Regions from separate parts of the Bacillus sp. XB1 genome, predicted to be linked through region 3. Evidence: riboswitches for the same ligand, from Rfam matches in the RefSeq annotation. Region 3 holds a riboswitch; each other region holds the start of a gene.
What was found. A riboswitch is a leader RNA that binds a small molecule or an ion and turns the genes downstream of it on or off. The one in region 3 is predicted to bind S-adenosylmethionine.

Region 1 (6,637 bases), on a different contig from region 3:
TGGATTTAAAAGATAAAAAAGAAGGCATCTCACCAGGGTGAGATGCCTTCTTTTTTAATCTTTCTTCAATCTTCGTGCAACACCATTCCCTAAAGACTGTAATCCTTGAACGAGGATAATTAAAATAAAGACGGTTGCATACATTACTTCAGGCTCGTAGCGTAAATGTCCGAAGCGGTATGCTAAATCCCCTAGCCCGCCAGCACCTACAAGGCCAGCCATTGCTGTTGCGCCGATTAAGCCGATCGTTGCGATTGTTAATCCGAGTACAAGGGAGGAACGAGCTTCTTTCACCATGACGTGCCAAATGATTTTTATAGTAGAGACTCCCATCGCTTGGTAGGCTTCAATGACACCGCGATCGACTTCTAGTAAAGCTGTCTCCATTAAACGTGCGATATAAGGGGCTGTGAAGACGACAAGCGGTACGATAACACCTTGCACGCCAATGGACGTTCCCATTAGAAATTTTGTAAAAGGTAAAATAAAGAATAATAGAATGATAAATGGAAGAGAGCGAATGATATTAATAATTGTATTAAGAATAGGATAGATGATTTTATTTTCACGCTGCCCACCAGGTCTCGTTAAAACAAGTGTGACGCCAAGTGGTAATGCAATAAGGATCGAGATGAGTAATGAGATAGATGTCATTTGAAAGGTTTGGATTGTGGCTTCCCATATGACTTTACCCCATTCATCCAAAAAGGACTTGTTTCCCATAATCTGTTCTACCTCCTTCTACGATGATTCCTTGCTCTTGTAAAAATGATAAAGCATGGTGGATTTCATTTTGTTCCCCTTGCATATGAACGACTAGTTTCCCATATGCTTCATGTTTTAACTGCGTAATATTACCGGATAAAATATTCGGATACACTTGGAAACGTTTTGTGGCAACGGCTAAGGCAGGTTCCCCTGAAGTAGTGCCAATAAATGAAAGTGTTACAATTTCTCCAGTACTTTGTAGTTCTTTCTGTACCTCTTTTGGAATTTTCGCTGCAAATGCGCTATTTACAAATTTCTTCGTGGTTACATGTTGTGGGTTTGTGAAAATATCTTTTACAGTCCCACTTTCGACTACAGATCCATGTTCCATAACAGCAACGCGGTCACATATACGCTGGATGACATTCATTTCATGTGTAATGAGTAAAATCGTAATTCCGATTTCTTCGTTAATCTTTAATAACAAATCAAGGATAGAATCGGTTGTTTCGGGATCTAATGCGCTCGTTGCTTCATCACTTAATAACACTTCAGGTTCATGTGATAGCGCACGAGCAATTGCAACACGCTGTTTTTGACCACCAGAAAGTTCGCTTGGATACGCATCTTTTCGATTAAAAAGATCGACAATGCGTAAATACTTTTCTACTCTTTTTTCAATTTCTGCTTTTGGAATGCCAGCAAGCCGTAACGGTAATGCGATATTTTCATAAACGGTAACAGTTTTAAGTAAATTGAATCCTTGGAAGATTATTCCGATTTTTTGTCTCGCTTTTGCTAGTTCTTTTGTCGATAACGTTGTTAAGTCTTGTTCGTTTACAATGATATTTCCTGTCGTTGGTTTTTCTAATAAATTTACACATCGAATCAATGTACTTTTACCAGCGCCACTATATCCAATGATTCCAAATACCTCGCCTTTTTCTACTTTAAGGGAAGTAGACTTAAGAGCCTCAACATTCCCTTTTTTTGTTGTAAATACTTTGGATATGTTTTTTAATTCAATCATTATCGTCAGCTCCTACCAAGATGGTAAAACTGAACCATCAAATTTTTTCTCGATAAACTCTTTTACTTCCTTAGACTGATAAGCTTTCTTTAATTTATTTACAACGGCATCATCTTTATTTTCAGTACGAACAACGACCCAGTTCACATATGGTGAATCTTTTCCTTCGCGGAAGATAGAATCTTTCGCTGGACTTAATTTTGCACCTAATGCAAAGTTTGTGTTAATTGCAGCTGCTTTCACTTCACTTAGTTGCGTTGGTAATTGAGATGCCTCTAATTCGACAATCTTTAATTTTTTTGGATTTTCAATTACATCTTTTGCAGTCGCTTTTTCTGTAGCCTTTGGATCAACTTTTAAAACCCCTGCTTTTTCAAATAATTTTAAAGCTCGAAGTTCATTCGTTGGGTCATTTGGTACAGCAATTGCGTCGCCCTCTTTTAAGTCTTTTACATCTTTTATATCTTTAGAATATACGCCCATAGGGAATGTTACTGTTGAAAATACTTCAGCTAATTTCATATTGCGTTCAGCTTTAAATACATCTAAATACGATTTCGTTTGGTAGCTATTTACATCAAGGCTTTTTTCATCTAAAGATACGTTTGGCGCTACATAATCATTAAATACTTTTATATCAATTTCGAGACCATCTTTTGCTGCAACTTCTTTTACCTTTTCAAAAATTTGTTCATGTGGTCCACCTGTTACACCGACAGTAATCTTTTTCTCGTCTAATGCTTTTACCTCTTTATCTGAACTCACGCTACATGCGCCTAATAATAATACTGCTCCGCTTACAATGCTTAATAATACCTTTTTCATCTATAAATCCCCCTTCATATACGTTCCAAAATAAAAAGCACCTCCCAAAAATAAGAGAGGTGCCGAATAGACGAAATAGATTCCTCTCTTATCTTCCAAAACGAAAACTCGTTTTGCAGGAATTAGCACCTTAGCTTATACGTCATAAGCTCGGTTGCCGGGCATCATCGGGCCAGTCCCTCCGCCACTCTTGATAAGAGTATGTGTATGTAGTTTTGAATATGGTACTAATAGTAAATCGTATAAAAAGAATTGTTAATGATATTTTCTGAATATATTTTATTTTAAGATAATCGAAACATTCCCCTTTTTATGTCCTTTTTCTACATATATATGAGCTTCAGCAATTTCTTCTAATCGGTAAGTTCTATCAATAACAGGTTTTAGCTTTCCTGTTTCAGCTAGTTGTTTTAGTAGGTTCATATCTTCTTTACTGACCTTTGCCATCATTCCGTTCACAGATACATATTTTCCATTAGGCATTAATGCATCTGTACAAAGAGACTTTTTATATTTTCCAACTGCATCAAATATAATATCGTAGTGCTCGCCCTGCTTAGTAAAATCTTCTTTCATATAATCAATTACGTTGTCTGCCCCTAAAGCTGTTACTAATTCGAAATTCGAACTACTACAAATGGCTGTGACAGTCGCCCCGAAGTATTTAGCAAGTTGTATGGCAGCTGTCCCTACTGACCCAGAGGCGCCGTATATAAGTACTCGTTGCCCTTTTTTTATCTGTCCTTTTCTAAGGAAGTGCAATGCTGAAGTTCCGCCGAAAGGAATAACGGCAGCTTCTTCATATGTCACATTGGTAGGTTTTAATGCTATTAATCCACTTTCATGCACGCATGTGTATTCCGCATAACCACCAAGGTTTAGTTCTGTTAATGCAAAAACTTGATCTCCTTTTTTAAATTGTGTTACATCTGTTCCAATGTCTTCGATTTCACCGGATAACTCTACGCCAAGTATAGGTTTTCTCGGTTTTCTGAAACCTAATATGATCCGCATAGGAATCCAAAATAAGAGGGGGCTATTAAAGCCACGTATTCTACAATCTCCAGTCGATACACTTGTTGCGTGAATTTTAACTAATACTTCATTTTTTTTAGGTTTAGGCTTTTCTACATTTTGAAGCTGGAGAACATTAGGTGGTCCGTACTTTGTACAAATAATCGCTTTCATAATGACCTCCTGAAATGAGTTGTTATTATTTACATCATATTTAAACTTTTTCTCAAACATGTTGTTATATAGGAAATAAATTTAAAGATAAATATTACGAATTATATAGATTTCATAGGAAAAGAGATGATATTATTTTTGGGAAGGAGGGGACGTTATGAAAAAACTTATTTTAATTTCAAGTTTAGTACTTGCAGTCGGTCTAGGAGTAGGGTGTAGTAATGAGAAAACAAAAAAGACTGACGAACCGAAAAAAGAAGCTGTGCAGAAAGAAAAGGAATTAACAGCGAAGGATGTTTTTAATAAAGCGAATGAAGCTTTTAAAAACGAAGAAAATGTAACGATGACATATGATGTGGGAATAAAGGCTGAAGGAACAGAGATGAATGTAATAAAGGCTAAAATGCAACTAGAGCCGAAGAAAAGAAATTCTCGTTCTGAAATGAATGTTTCTGGTACAGAGGTTGTTGTTTATGATGTGGGTGGCAAAATTGCTGGTCAGTTAAAAAATCCTAATACGGGTGAAATTATGTCTGTACCAGAGGAACAATTGAATGCTAACGGAATGAACGCGACTCAAGGAATGGTAGATAATTTAGAGATTCCATCGGAAATTTTAAATAAAGTGAAGATGGAGAAAATTGGAGATAATTATAAGCTGAAGTTTGCATTAAAAGGGCAAGAGACAGAGAGTATGCTAGCTAGTATGGATGAAAAGCAGAAACAAATGCTACAAGGCCAAAATGCAAAGATAGAAGAAATAGATGGGGAATATATTATTACAAAAGATTTTAAATATGAATCAGCAAAGATAGATATGGTTATGAGTAGCAATGGTGAGGATAAAGCGCACATTATTACGGATGCAAAGTTTACATCGTATGATAAATTTGATCCAATACAATTGCCAGCAGCAAAGTAATCACTGTCAAGAGAGGTACCTGAAAGAAAGGGTATCTCTTTTTGTTGCTAATAAGGAGAGTGTCCTTTGAAAAAAAGAAAGATAGCAGCGGTCATTGTCGCATATACGGTTTTGCTTGCAACGTCTGTACATACGTATAAAAAACAAATTGATCATCCTATTATGAGTGATGTAGGTAAATTGCTTCCGACAAAAATAAAACGTGTTGAAAGTGCTACGGAAGAGCACTCGTTAATAAAATTAGTGCGAGATGCAAAAGTTTCAGGAGAGAAAATTTCCATTGCAGGCATGCAACATAGCCAAGGAGGACAGACATATTATCCGAATGGCACGATGCTCGATATGAAAGGATATAATAAAATATTAGAATTTGATCCAGAGAAGAAGCGGATTACAGTTCAAAGTGGTGTCACCTGGAATGATATTCAGAAGAAAATAAATCCTTATGGCCTTGCGGTACAGGTCATGCAGTCTCAAAATATTTTTACTGTTGGCGGTTCATTAAGTGTAAATGTACACGGGCGTGATATTCGTCATGAGGCACTGATTGATACAGTAGATTCATTTAGATTGTTAATGGCAGATGGCACGGTACGTAATGTAAGTAGAGAAGAAAATGCAGAGTTATTTCCATATGTCATTGGGGGTTACGGTTTATTTGGAGTTATTTTAGATGTGACGCTGAAGTTAACAGATGATGAATTATATGAAATGCACACGAGAATGATAGATTATAAAGAATACGCATCTTATTTCAAAGAGAAAGTGAAAAGAGATGAGAATGTTCGTATGCACTTAGCGCGTATTTCTGTTGCTCCAAATTCATTTTTAAAAGAGATGTATGTGACAGATTATACTTTGGCACAAAATCAAAATATGAGAGAAGAGTACAGTGAATTAAAGGAAGAAAATATTATAGCTGCACCGAAATTTTTACTTGGGTTATCACGTTATAGTGATTGGGGAAAGAATACATTTTGGGATATACAAAGAGGTTATTTTGAACGTACAGATGGAAAGTATGAGACGCGTAATAATGTTATGAGATCAGATAGTGCTTTTATGGAATATGAAAATCCAAATAGGACCGAAGTGTTACAAGAATACTTTGTGCCTATAGATGCTTTCACAGAGTATATAGATGATTTACGTAACGTATTAAATGAAGATGAGTTTAATTTACTCAACATTACGATTCGTTACGTGGAAAAGAATGAAAATGCAGTTTTGTCCTATGCGAAAGATGATATGTTTGCGCTGGTTCTTTTGATTAACCAGGGACGCTCAGAGAGTGAGATAAAGAAAACAGAGGATGTCATTCGAAAGATGATTGATGTTACTTTAAAGCATAATGGTAGTTACTATTTGCCGTATTATTCTTATCCAACGAAAGAGCAGTTAAAGAGGGCATATCCTCGCATTGAAGAATTTCTCAAGAAAAAGAAGGAAATAGATTCAGAAGAGAGATTTGTGAATTTATTTTATAGGGAGTATACGAAATGACATATAGAAGATTTGTGGCTTCGCAAAGTATCATCATGATGGCAGGAAGTATGGTATTTCCTTTTTATATATTATTGCTTCGAAACGTTGGAAATAGCTTCTCGCAATTTGGCTGGGCGTATGGCTTATTTGCTTTAACATCAGCACTTGTATATCCACTAGTGGGAAAGGTATCTGATCAAGTAGGGGATAAAAAATTATTAATCATATACGCTTGGTCCATGGCAATCTTAATGCTTTGCTTTCCAATTGCCACGGAAGTTTGGCATGTGTATATTCTTCAAATTGTAATGGGCGTTTTAGGTGCTGTGCAGCGTAATACTGAGAAGACTTCGTTAGCACGAAAGGTTGCGCAGGAAAAGGCTGGTTATGAGATTGGAAAATACCATGTGTGGACATCCATTGGCGGAGCAGTAGCGGTTATTGCCACGGGATATTTAGTAGATTTCTTTACGATTGGT
Region 2 (6,637 bases), 1.7 Mb from region 3:
GTATGGGGACCACCAGGAACAGGGAAGTCTTACAATTTATCACGTATTATTTCAGCTCATTATCAAAAAGGAAAATCGGTACTTGTGTTGGCTCATAGTAATGCGGCAGTAGACGTATTAATGAGTGAAGTAACGAAGCAAATTGAGAAGAAAAAGAAATGGACGCCTGGCGAAATTGTTCGTTACGGTTATAGTCAACATGAACATATACGAAATCATGAAACGTTACTTGCGTCGAAGTTAGTTGAAACGACGAACGGATCTTGGGGTGAGGAAAGACTCTATTTAGAAGAGACACGACAAGATCTTCGTGAAAAAATCTTATCGTATAAAGCAACATCTGCTGATAAGAAGCGCATACAAGAGATTGAAAGTGATCTTCGAAAGCAAAAGGCTAAAATTAAAGAAGTAGAAAAAGAATATATTGAAAATGCAAAAGTAATCGGCGCAACTTTATCAAAATGTGCCATTGATTCACTTATTTATGAGCGCACATTTGATTTAGTTGTTGTAGATGAAGTAAGTATGGCATATGTTCCGCAAATTGCATTAGCTGCTTCACTTGGAAAACGTATCGTCGTTTGCGGTGACTTTTTACAGTTACCTCCAATTGCGATGGCAAATCATGAACTCGTTCGCAAATGGCTTGGGGAAGATATGTTTTACCATGCTGGGATTGTTGAGTCTGTTAATAAATCAGAAGCACACCCAAACCTATTTATGTTGCAGGAACAAAGACGTATGCATGCGGATATATCGAAGTTTACGAATTCGTTTATTTATAAAAATAGAGTATACGATCATCCGTCTGTTTCAGAGCGTAAAGAACTTGCGCAATTGCAGCCGTTCGCAAATGAAGCGAGTGTTTTATTTGATACGAGCCAAATGGGAGCTTTTTCGTTAAAAGATGCTGCTTCTGGTTCACGTTTTAACATTATGTCTGGTTTAGTAGCAATGCAAATGATGTTAATCGGATTGTTAGACGGTGTGCAATCAATTGGTATTGTGACACCTTACAGGGCGCAGTCACGCTTTTTATCAACGTGTATTAGAGAAATGTTGCAGAGAACGAAATATCAAAACATACCAGTTTTAGCGGCGACAGTTCATAAGTTCCAAGGTTCTGAAAGAGATATGATGATCTTTGATACGGTTGACAGTTATCCGCAAGAACGACCTGGCGTATTATTCTTTGATCACAAAAACCATCGCCTCGTCAATGTAGCAGTGACAAGGGCGAGAGGGAAGTTCATTCAATTATCAGATTGCCATTATATGCGTAAAAACCTTTCGAGAAAACAAGCATTATCACAATTAACAGCTCATATAGAACGTCACGGAGATGTGTATGATCGCACGACATCAAGACAATTGTGGGAACGGAAAATTTCGAAACGTTTACGCTGGTTTATGGAAATGAATCTTGAAGAGCCGAAAGGGTTATTAAAAGATATTTTAGCCGCAAAACGAAAAATTATTATTTCACTTCCAAGTACAAAACAAGTGGATAAACGAGTATGGCAAGCGTTAATGCGTACAAATGCGCAAATAACAGTGTATAGTGATGGACCAGTTCCACTGAAAAATGTAAAGTTACAAAGACAAAATAAAGCATTCCCGTTTATCGTAATTGATGATGAAATCTTCTGGGCAGGCGCACCGCTTACATCTCAAATGATGTTTGAAGGTAGTACGGAATTTCCGTACGTATGTGCAAGACTGCAAGCACCTGAGACAATTGGTGTATTAAAAGGATTTTTAGATATTCGGTAAATTCGGATAGGAATTCCTTGACTTTTACTTGGAATGAACTTAGAATAAAAAATAATTTAATATAATTTTATGAAAATTCTTATCACGAGAGGTGGAGGGACTGGCCCTATGATACCTCGGCAGCGGATTCGTTATGAATACTGTGCCAATTCCAGCAAGGTAACTTGAAAGATAAGAAAGAAGCTCATTTTGACTGTATATACAGAAGCCTCTTTCTATCTTTTAGAAAGAGGCTTTTTTATGTGAAAATAAAAGGAGGAAGAAAAATGGGAGCGACAGGAGTAGCGTCACAAAGAAAAACAATTGAAGAGAGTATCGAAAGAAATAAGGAAAAGTACATAGAAACAAGTCATGATATTCATGCGAATCCGGAAATTGGTAACCAAGAGTTTTATGCATCTAGAACGTTAAGTTTATTGCTAGGCAGTGCAGGATTTCAGTTGCAGCACAATATAGCTGGACATGAAACGGGATTTATCGCGCGAAAAAGCTCTGGAAAACAAGGACCTGCAATCGCATTTTTAGCGGAGTACGACGCTTTACCAGGACTAGGTCATGCGTGTGGTCACAATTTAATTGGCACAATTAGCGTTGCAGCAGCAATCGCATTATCAGAAACGCTTGAAGAAATTGGCGGGGAAGTTGTCGTGTTTGGTACGCCAGCAGAAGAAGGCGGGCCAAATGGTAGCGCGAAATCAAGTTATGTAAAGGCAGGTTTATTTAAAGACATTGATGCGGCGCTTATGATTCATCCGAGCGGAAAGACAGCGACAACGAGTCCTTCACTAGCAGTCGATCCACTTGATTTTCATTTTTACGGAAAAACAGCTCACGCTGCAGCTTCGCCAGAAGAAGGGATTAACGCATTAGATGCGGTTATTCAGCTCTATAACGGTATTAACGCACTTCGCCAACAACTCCCGTCAGACGTGAGAATTCATGGTGTCATTACAGAGGGCGGAAAAGCACCTAATATTATTCCTGACTATGCCGCAGCAAGATTCTTCATCCGTGCAGCAACGAGAAAAAGATGCGCGGAATTAACAGAAAAAGTAAGAAACATTGCACAGGGAGCAGCATTAGCAACAGGTGCAAAAGTAAAAATCCATCAATTTCAAAATGAAATCGATGAATTACTCGTAACAAAAACATATAACGATATCGTAGCGGAAGAACTAGAACTATTAGGTGAAGATGTAAATCGTAAAGAAAGAGTAGGGATTGGTTCAACCGACGCAGGAAACGTAAGTCAAGTCGTACCGACAATTCATCCGTACATTAAAATCGGACCAGATGATTTAATTGCACATACGAATGAATTTAGAGAAGCAGCACGTTCAGAACTTGGAGATAAAGCATTAATTACATCGGCAAAAGCATTAGCAAATACAGCGTATCGATTAATTACGGAAGAAGGGTTGTTAGAGAAGGTGAAGGAGGAGTTTAGAGAGGCGCAGAAGAATCAGGGGTAGATGGTTAAAGGGAGTGGGGGATCCACTCCCTTTCTTTTTTTCGTAACACTGATGCTAAGATTTTTTTGCAGTAAAATCAATGTTAGTGGAACATTTTTAATCAAACTTTTTTCTAAATGAACATAAATACTTGTAATATTTAAATTAGTACTATATAGTTCTAGTTATGACAAAGGTAAAATTAATGAATCAAAGACGTGTGATTGAAGTAGCTGCAACATTATTTTTAGAAAAAGGGTTTGCTTATACAAGTATGGATGAATTAGTACGTGTAAGCAAAGTTTCAAAGTCTAATGTGTATTATCACTTTTCTAATAAGGAAGTATTATTAGAAGCGGTCGTTGATTATTGGATTGAAATGTATCAATCTGCAATTGATGACGTACTTTCTCAGAAGCAATTTTTAGTTGAAGATCGTATCCAACTGTTTTTAAAGCAATTATCACAAGGAGTTCAGTCGAGAGAGTATAAGGGGAGCTGTCCATTTATTACTCTTTATATTCAAAGTCCTAAACAGGCCACGCAAATAAAAGAAAAAATAGGTCTTTTTTTTACAGGATTACAAAAGAAAGTTTCTCTATTACTTAAACAAGGGGTAGAGAATGGAGAATTTAGAAATACGATTCATATTGATGAGGTTGCATCACTTTTTATTACAAATCTTGAAGGAGCGTTATTTATTTCAGAAACATTGAAGGATGCAACTGTAATCACGAAAACAGCAGATCATTTTTTAAAATTGCTTCGATAAAAGAAGCATTTTTTTTACATCAAATTAGTACTAAGTAGTACTAAAAAGGAGATTTTATATGAGAACAGTATTTTTAACTGGTGGAACAGGCTTTATTGGAAAGCAATTAGTGAAAGAATTAGCCAAAGAGGATGTTAAAATTCTTCTTTTAGTGAGGTCGAAAAGTAAAGCAATACGCCTTTTTCAAGAAAGAGGCATCTTAAAAAAGGCAGTTATGCACTTTATTGAAGGTGATTTGACGAAAATAGATTTAGGTCTAAGTGCTGAAGATAAGGAGAGGGTGTTGAAAACGGATGTGATTATTCACGCAGGAGGCCCCATGGATATTCAAGCGACAAGTAAAGAGGTAGCTTCCGTATTTTTACATGGTGCCAAACATATTAGTGAATTAGCTAAAAGTATTCATCAATTGAAGGGCTTGCAACAATTTATTCATGTTGTAGGTTATATGAGTCCCTTTGATGATAAAAATAGCAAGATTGCAATTGATGTGTTTCAAGAAGGAAATAATTATTTGAAAATAAAAAATCCATATGAGAGAACAAAATTTTTAGCAGATCTTTATATCCGTCAGCAGGCATCAGCAGTAGGTTATCCGCTTTCTGTAATTAATCCGCCAACTGTAGTCGGTAGTAGTAAAACAGGGAGTACAGAGCAGATAGCAGGATTAGGTTTGCTTGTGATGAGTATGCGAAGAGGGCTCATGCCAATGATTCCTGGAGGTAAGGGATATAGGTTACCACTTATTTCAAACGATGAGCTTGCGAAGTTTATTGTGCAGGTTTTCAGATTAGAGCAACTGACTATTCAAACATATACACTTGTTGAAGACAAACAGCACGATCAGAACATTGCTGAGTTATTAAGTATTATGTCAGAAAGTATGAATATGAGGGCACCAAAAATCTCTGTCCCAATGCCACTTATGAAAGCAATTATGAATAGTGGAGTAAGTAAAATAACAAAAATTCCTTCTGATGGACTGAATTTTATTACAAAACGAAAATTTTCAAATGTTTCAGCGAAAAAAATTATGGGAGGAGATTGGTTTAAGGAGACGAGTGTAATGAAATTTTTCCCTGCCGTAGTAGCTGATCTGGATTATCGAATGATGTATCAATATGGCCAGCATAATCATGTATTTAAACGAACATTATGCGATAACAATACCCTTTACCAATTACAAGGAGAGGGTAAACCCTTTATTTTATTACATGGTTTATTGAGTGATGGAGAGGATTTATTTCCTTTAGCACAAGAGCTTCATAAAAAAACTGGTCAACCTGTATGGATCTTGGATCTTCCAGGTTTGGGACGTTCTCCTTTTAAACGAGAGAAAAATCTTCTAGCTATCTATTTGAATGTAGTGAAAAAGTTATTGGAGAAAGCTACGAATGGTGCACATCTAATTGGCCATTCATTCGGTGCGTTTATTCTTCTGGAAGCATTGGTACAAGAGTACATAGATGAGAAGTATGCAATCACTTTACTTCAGCCACCTATTGCTAAAAAAAATGCTAAATCGCTAAATGTTCCTCAATTTATGAACAAATGGACATTAAAACTGGCAACTACTAATTTCATAGAGCGATATTTATTAAGTAATGGTTTGTTTGAAAGTATGGAGAGTATCCCTGAACATTATATTGAAAAAATAAGGAACAGTTTTACTTCTCCTAGAATTTTAAATACTACGGTTCAGCTTAACAGTTTACTACTGAAAAATGATCAAGGTGATTTCAATGAAGTAACAAAGTATAATCTTCACATTATTTGGGGGGAGTATGACAGAGGCTATTCTGCTCCATCGCATCTTGGTAAGGTTGATTTTGTTCCATATGGTCATCATTTTCCTCTTAGCCATCCGAGTGAAACGGCAACATTAGTAATAAAAAATAGTAATACTAGCATATGAGAGTGTGAGATAAATAAAAAGTGTGTAGTAAGATCGTTGTCTTTGAAATAAAATCGTACTGTTTGGGGTCCCACCCCAAGCCTATCAAGCTAACATTTTAAAGTGCCCCCAAAACAAAAAATTGTACATTTTCACCTAGAGATGCTAATTTTATCGTTTTGGGGTATTTGCTTTTCTTAGGTTGCTCGAATTGGACTAGCAATCGTACCTGTCGAACCGCCAAAAACTGCTAATAATTAAAAAACTTTTTACATAACAATTTAACCCTTTGTAGAAAACTACGAGGGGTTAAATTGTTCGAAGAGTATTCCATTTGAGGTCTAATTAATTTATGTTCTTAAATGAAAATTTGAGGAAAACATTCACGAACACCAGAATTTCTTAATGAATTAAATAATGCTGCACTGATTCTTAATAGGACGTTGTTATCAGTTCCATCTTCTAAATCGTATATTACAAAGTATGAATTATCGACTGTGAAAATACATTTTCGTTCTAATTTAAATTCAGGTGGTACAGTTGGAAGTGTATCAACTGGTTCAATTACAGGTGTATCTCCTTCATCTCTGATAAAATCGAAAGTTTGCTCGTCAATTTCATAGATATTAACTGGATCAATTTCTACACCTTTATCTGGAATTGTAATTTCATCTTCAACTAATAAGAAAAAGCGTTCGTTTCGAAAGTTAAAAAGAGATCTTGCTCCAATTTCAAATGATGCCATTT
Region 3 (6,637 bases):
TGTGAACATTGTTCCGCGCGTTTTTTGTCTATCTAAAAGCGTGCTGCAATGAATAGAAGATTGGGGTTATGAGTTTTAGAGGAAATAAGGGAGGAATTTAAATGTATTTACACGGCACAAGCCGAATTAATGGGCAAGGACACTTAGAAATTGGAGGGTGCGATACGACGCAGCTAGCAAAGCAATACGGAACACCACTTTATGTATACGATGAAGAGTCTATTCGAGGAAAATGCCGAGCATTTCATCGTGCTTTTAAAGAAAGTGGTTTCTCTTATCAAGTAGCATATGCAAGCAAGGCGTTCTTGTGCATGGAGATGTGCCGAGTAGCTCGTGAAGAGAATATGTCATTAGACGTTGTCTCTGGGGGAGAATTATATACTGCGCTCCAAGCAGGATTTCCGGCATCACGTATTCATTTTCATGGAAATAATAAAACAGAAGAAGAAATAGTGATGGCTCTTCAGGCGAATATCGGTTGTTTTGTCGTAGATAACTTCTTTGAATTAGAAGTTTTACACGATTTAGCGATGCAACATGGGAAATTTGTGAACATATTAATTCGTGTAACGCCTGGAGTAGAGGCGCACACACATGAATATATTACGACAGGTCAAGATGATTCGAAATTTGGATTTGGCGTTTCAAACGGTCAAGCAATGCAGGCAATTGGATTTGCTTTACAAAAATCAAATTATAATGTGCTAGGGATCCATTCACATATTGGATCGCAAATATTTGAAACAGCTGGTTTTGTTCGAGCGATTGAAGTTCTTCGCCAATTTTTAGTAGAAGTGAGAGAGCAAACAAACTATGTAGTAAAAGTGTTAAATGTAGGCGGAGGATTTGGAATACGTTACACAGAGTCAGATACACCATTAACTCTTGAGACATATGTGCGAGCTGTAACAAGTGCAGTGAGAGAACAATTTACTGTATGTGAATATCCATTGCCAGAAATATGGGTTGAACCAGGCCGTAGCATTGTAGGTGATGCTGGGACAACACTTTATACAGTTGGATCTGTGAAAGATATTCCTGGTATTCGGAAATATGTATCAGTCGATGGTGGAATGACAGATAATTTAAGACCAGCTTTATATAGCGCGCGTTATGAAGCGATGTTAGCGAATCGAGGGAATGATGAGAATGAGGAACTCGTTTCGATTGCCGGGAAATGCTGTGAGAGTGGAGACATGTTGATTTGGGATATTCATTTACCGAAAGTCGTTGCTTCTGATTTACTAGCAGTTTCCTGTACAGGAGCATACGGGTACTCGATGGCGAATAATTACAATCGGATTCGAAGACCAGCCGTTGTCTTTGCAAAAGGCGGAACATCGCAAGTAGTTGTGGAACGCGAAACATATGAAAATATTATTGGGAACGATCGCATACGTATTAAAGAACTTGTCTAAATAGGAAAAGGAGTTGTTCGTATGGGCAATTCCTTTTTTATAAAATAAAATAATTAAAATATATCGGAAAACTAGGATTGAAAAAAATCAGAATTGTGATAAAATACAAATACAAAGCTTATCAAGAGAAGCGGAGGGAACTGGCCCGAAGAAGCTCGGCAACCTGCTTATAGAAAGCAAGGTGCTAAATCCAGCAAAATGGGATCCATTTTGAAAGATAAGGTAAAATATATTACCGAACAGTCTTTTCGAAATGGGAAAGATTTTTTTTATGAATAAAAAGGGGGGGCTGTTCGCGTGAGTGTACGGGAACATTTTGATGAAGTATCCGAGAAGATTGAAGCGATGCTTGCTGATATGAAATATGGTTCAATTACAATTGTTGTGCAAGATGGAAAAGTAATTCAGTTAGAGAAAAGTGAAAAAGTACGTTTAAAGTGAAAAGCGCTGACTAGAAAAACTAGAGGCGGTTTTAACCTATTTTCATTAGGTTAAAACCGTCTTTTTGCTTTTACAGGGGGAAAAAACATGTTGACGTATGAAACGTGGGAAGAAAATGTTGTTTCATTCTCGGAAGAAGACGAAACAAAAGGCGCGCTATCAGTATTAAAGTGGGCTTATGGAGAGTATAAAGATGAAATTGTCTACGCATGTAGCTTTGGGGTGGAAGGTATGGTATTGCTGCACCTTATAAACCAAGTAAATCCATATGCTAAAGTCGTATTTTTGGATACAAATGTTCATTTTCAAGAAACGTATGAATTAATTCGGAAAGTGCGGGAAAGATTTCCTTCATTGAATATTATAGAAAAACAGCCAGAACTTACACTTGATGAACAGGCGAAGTTGCATGGTGAAAAACTGTGGGAGAGCAATCCGAATCTTTGTTGTAAGATTAGAAAAATTTTACCTTTAGAAAAATCATTAGTCGTGGAAAAAGCATGGATATCAGGCTTAAGAAGGGAACAATCAGAAACACGTAAGCATACAAAGTTTATAAATCAAGATCATCGTTTTCAATCTATTAAAGTTTGTCCACTCATTCATTGGACGTGGAAAGAAGTTTGGCGATATGTATACAAACATAGCTTGCCGTATAACCCGTTGCATGATATTGGTTATCCAAGTATTGGGTGTGAGAAATGTACGTTACCTGTTGGGGATGGTGGCGATTCAAGAGATGGTAGATGGGCTGGAAAAGTGAAAACTGAATGTGGTCTTCATTACCAATAAGATGAATCTTGAAATAAAGCTAAGAGAGGATATAGAAAAATGAGCATAGTAAACGAATTAGTAAACCGTATAGATGAGGCATATGACGTATCACAAATTGAAAAAGAAATTAAGTTAGACAATATTGCGTTAAGTGATTTAGAACTATTGGCGACAGGTGGATATAGCCCCCTTACTGGTTTTTTAGGGAAGGAAGATTATGATTCAGTTGTAGAAACGCTTCGTTTAGCAAATGGTAGTGTGTGGAGTATACCAATTACATTACCTGTAACAGAAAAAGTCGCAGAAAGCCTGAAAGTTGGAGAGGAAGTAAAGCTTGTCAACAATGGAAATATATATGGTGTCATTCAAATAGAAGATATTTTTGTACCAGATAAAGAAAAAGAAGCGTTACTTGTATATAAAACAACGGATGAGGCTCATCCAGGAGTGGAAAAATTATATGAACGACCAAACGTTTACGTTGGAGGAACTATTATTCTAACAAAACGCTTTGAAAATAATCAATTTCCTTCTTATCATTTAGACCCAATTGAAACGAGGGAAGAATTTAAAAAACGTGGGTGGAAAACAGTGGTCGGGTTTCAAACGAGAAACCCGGTACATCGTGCCCATGAGTATATCCAAAAGTCTGCTCTTGAAATTGTAGATGGTCTCTTTTTAAATCCGCTCGTTGGAGAAACGAAATCGGATGATATTCCTGCTGATGTAAGAATGGAAAGCTATGAAGTACTCCTTCAAAACTATTATCCGAAAAATCGTGTCTTTTTAAGTGTATTTCCTGCTGCCATGCGTTACGCAGGACCAAGGGAAGCGATATTTCATGCGTTAGTAAGAAAGAATTTTGGATGTACCCACTTTATAGTAGGGCGTGATCATGCTGGAGTAGGAGATTATTACGGAACATACGAAGCGCAAGAAATTTTTACGAACTTTACAGTGGAAGAGTTAGGAATTACACCACTATTCTTTGAACATAGTTTTTACTGCACGAAATGTGAAGCGATGGCTTCAACGAAAACATGTCCGCACGGAAAAGAAGATCATGTTATTTTATCGGGTACGAAAGTAAGAGAATTATTAAGAAACGGTGAGATTCCGCCAAGTACATTTAGTCGTAAAGAAGTAGTGGAAGTGCTAATTAAAGGCTTGAAAAAAGAAGTAGTAACAGAATAGGGAGAGAACGAGATGGATACGAATATTACTTGGCATACAGCTTCGGTTTCAAAAGATGAGAGAAGAGTGAAGAATGGACATCATAGTTTTGTAATTTGGTTTACTGGTTTATCAGCTTCGGGTAAATCTACAGTAGCGAATGCGGTCGCTCGTAAACTGTTTGAAAAGAATATTGGAAATTATGTGCTGGATGGGGATAACATTCGCCACGGTTTAAATAAAGACTTAGGATTTTCTGAAAGTGATCGCATGGAAAATATAAGACGTATTGGCGAAGTGGCAAAGTTATTTGTAGATCAAGGAGCAGTTGTCCTTACAGCATTTATTTCACCATTTCGAGTAGACCGCAAACAAGTACGAGATTTATTAGCGGCAGATGAATTTATTGAAATTTTTGTGAAGTGTCCGATTGAAGAGTGTGAGAAACGTGATCCGAAAGGACTTTATAAAAAGGCAAGGAAAGGTGACATTAAGGATTTCACAGGTATTGATTCGCCTTATGAAGAGCCAGAGCAAGCGGAATTAATTGTAGAAACGCACAAATATTCTATTGAAGAATGTGCAGAACAAATCGTGAAGTACTTACAAGAGCGTAGTTTTATATAGGGGGATAAACAATGAGTTATGAAAAAGTATGGGCTAACAATGAAAAATTAAATCAGACCGAGAAAAATAAATTAGAAAAAGATGGCTTAGAAATTTTTAATGATATTCCTTACTATGCGGAAAATGGTTTCGAATCTATTCCGAAAGAAGAGTGGGATGCCTTTAAATGGGCAGGATTGTATTTACAACGTCCAAAAGAAGCTGGTTATTTTATGATGCGGGTAAATATTCCGTCAGGGATTATTACAAATGCACAGGCAGAAGTACTTGCTTCTATCGCTGAAGATTATGGACGTGATGTAATAGATATTACGACGAGACAGGCGATTCAGTTTCACTGGTTAGAAATTCAGCAAATTCCAGATATTTTTAAAAGATTAGCAAGAGTTGGATTGTCTTCAGCTGGAGCGTGTGGTGATATAACGCGGAATATTACAGGTAATCCGCTTGCTGGCATTGATGCAAATGAATTATTTGATACAACGCATATTGTAAAAGAAGTATACGATTACTTCCAGCATAATGAAGAGTTTTCTAATTTACCACGTAAATTTAAAATGTCTATTAGTTCTAATATTTATAACTCAGCAAACGCAGAGATTAACTGTGTTGCATTTACACCTGCTACGAAAGAAATAGATGGTGAGAAAAAAGTTGGTTTTCATATAAAAGTAGGTGGAGGATTATCAGCCCGTCCGTATTTAGCTGATGAATTAGATGTATTCGTTTTACCAGAAGAAGTGAAGGCGGTGGCGATTGCGATTGCTACTATATTCCGTGATTTTGGATATCGTGAAAAACGTCATTTAGCTCGGTTGAAATTTCTTGTTGCGGACTGGGGAGCAGAGAAATTTAAAGAGAAACTAATAGAGTATACAGGGCCTTTACAAAGTAAAGGGGAAAGTGCACTCAAAGGATGGAATGCAGGCTATTTTTATGGTGTTCAAGACCAAAAACAAGAGGGATTAAAATATGTAGGTTTTAATGTACCGGTAGGTCGTTTACATGCAGAAGAAATGTTTGAGATTGCAAGAATCGCAAAGCAATATGGAAATGGACAAATTCGTACATGTAACTCGCAAAACTTCATTATTCCGAACGTTCCTCCGGAAAATGTAAAAGGATTACTTAGTGAACCGCTGTTTGAAGCGATATCTGCTAGCCCGAAATCATTTATTGGTCATGCGGTTTCATGTACCGGTATTGAATATTGTAATCTTGCACTAGTAGAAACGAAAGAAAGATTACGGAAAATTGCAGAATACTTAGATACACAAATTGCACTCGATGTTCCAGTTCGAATTCATATGGTAGGCTGCCCGAATTCATGTGGTCAACGTCAAATTGCTGACATTGGGTTACAAGGTGTGAAAATGAAAACGAAGGAAAAAGGCATTGTTGAAGCGTTTGAAATATACGTAGGTGGAACATTATTAGATGGCGGTGCCTACAATCAAAAGTTAAAAGGAAAAATAGATGGCGAGGATCTACCTGATGTACTTGCATCATTTATAAGTTATTTCAAAGAGAATAAATTACCAGCCGAGACATTTTATGATTTTGTAGGTCGTGTTGGTGTAGATACATTACAAATAGCGTTAAATAACGTGTTAGAAGAAGTCATAGCGTCTTAGGAGGGACGATATGGATTTATATCGATTTGAAGCTGTGTTAGTAAATAGTATTGTTCCGATTGTTGTTGTTGCTCAAAGTGAAGAACAGGCATTTAAGCTTGCGGAGATTGAGCTTGAAAAGCATTTTTTACCGTTGCCAGAGGTAAAAGAGATTTCTTTGTTTGAAAAAAAGAAGATTCGAAAAGGTGCGGCATTTGTTATCCATGAGTAGAGATCAGTAATACGAAAAAATAAAAACTTCCATTCTTATATACGAATGGAAGTTTCATTTTAATAGAAGAAATGAGGAGAGATGATGGGAAAGGTTTATATTGTTGGAGCGGGTCCTGGCGATCCAGATTTAATTACTGTTAAAGGGTTGAAATGTATTGAGAAGGCAGATGTTATTTTATACGACCGACTTGTGAATAAAGAGCTGCTTTCACACGCAAAGCCTGACGCGGATTTAATTTATTGCGGAAAACTCCCGAATTATCACACGATGAAGCAAGAGACAATTAACACGTTTCTTATTAAGTATGCGAAAAAAGGAAAAGTTGTAACGAGGCTTAAGGGCGGCGATCCATTTGT

Region 1: it holds a riboswitch for S-adenosylmethionine, as region 3 does, so the genes downstream of both, ACK1U5_RS26565 (MetQ/NlpA family ABC transporter substrate-binding protein) here and ACK1U5_RS11415 (YezD family protein) in region 3, are expected to answer to the same signal.
Region 2: it holds a riboswitch for S-adenosylmethionine, as region 3 does, so the genes downstream of both, ACK1U5_RS02565 (M20 family metallopeptidase) here and ACK1U5_RS11415 (YezD family protein) in region 3, are expected to answer to the same signal.

Annotation. Positions count from the first base shown of each region.
Region 1 is NZ_JBNRIL010000007.1:72,528-79,164, reverse strand. It holds gene ACK1U5_RS26580 (SDR family oxidoreductase) at 1-16, shown strand, start outside; gene ACK1U5_RS26575 (methionine ABC transporter permease) at 55-723, opposite strand; gene ACK1U5_RS26570 (methionine ABC transporter ATP-binding protein) at 698-1,738, opposite strand; gene ACK1U5_RS26565 (MetQ/NlpA family ABC transporter substrate-binding protein) at 1,751-2,563, opposite strand; SAM riboswitch class I at 2,649-2,763, opposite strand; gene ACK1U5_RS26560 (NAD(P)-dependent alcohol dehydrogenase) at 2,843-3,751, opposite strand; gene ACK1U5_RS26555 (hypothetical protein) at 3,909-4,673, shown strand; gene ACK1U5_RS26550 (FAD-binding oxidoreductase) at 4,740-6,176, shown strand; gene ACK1U5_RS26545 (MFS transporter) at 6,173-6,637, shown strand, end outside.
Region 2 is NZ_JBNRIL010000001.1:516,938-523,574, forward strand. It holds gene ACK1U5_RS02560 (AAA domain-containing protein) at 1-1,773, shown strand, start outside; SAM riboswitch class I at 1,850-1,951, shown strand; gene ACK1U5_RS02565 (M20 family metallopeptidase) at 2,040-3,245, shown strand; gene ACK1U5_RS02570 (TetR/AcrR family transcriptional regulator) at 3,430-3,996, shown strand; gene ACK1U5_RS02575 (alpha/beta fold hydrolase) at 4,055-5,911, shown strand; gene ACK1U5_RS02580 (hypothetical protein) at 6,249-6,635, opposite strand.
Region 3 is NZ_JBNRIL010000001.1:2,235,016-2,241,652, reverse strand. It holds gene lysA (diaminopimelate decarboxylase) at 102-1,418, shown strand; SAM riboswitch class I at 1,534-1,642, shown strand; gene ACK1U5_RS11415 (YezD family protein) at 1,716-1,859, shown strand; gene ACK1U5_RS11410 (phosphoadenylyl-sulfate reductase) at 1,947-2,651, shown strand; gene sat (sulfate adenylyltransferase) at 2,691-3,827, shown strand; gene cysC (adenylyl-sulfate kinase) at 3,840-4,433, shown strand; gene ACK1U5_RS11395 (nitrite/sulfite reductase) at 4,445-6,067, shown strand; gene ACK1U5_RS11390 (DUF3906 family protein) at 6,078-6,278, shown strand; gene cobA (uroporphyrinogen-III C-methyltransferase) at 6,363-6,637, shown strand, end outside.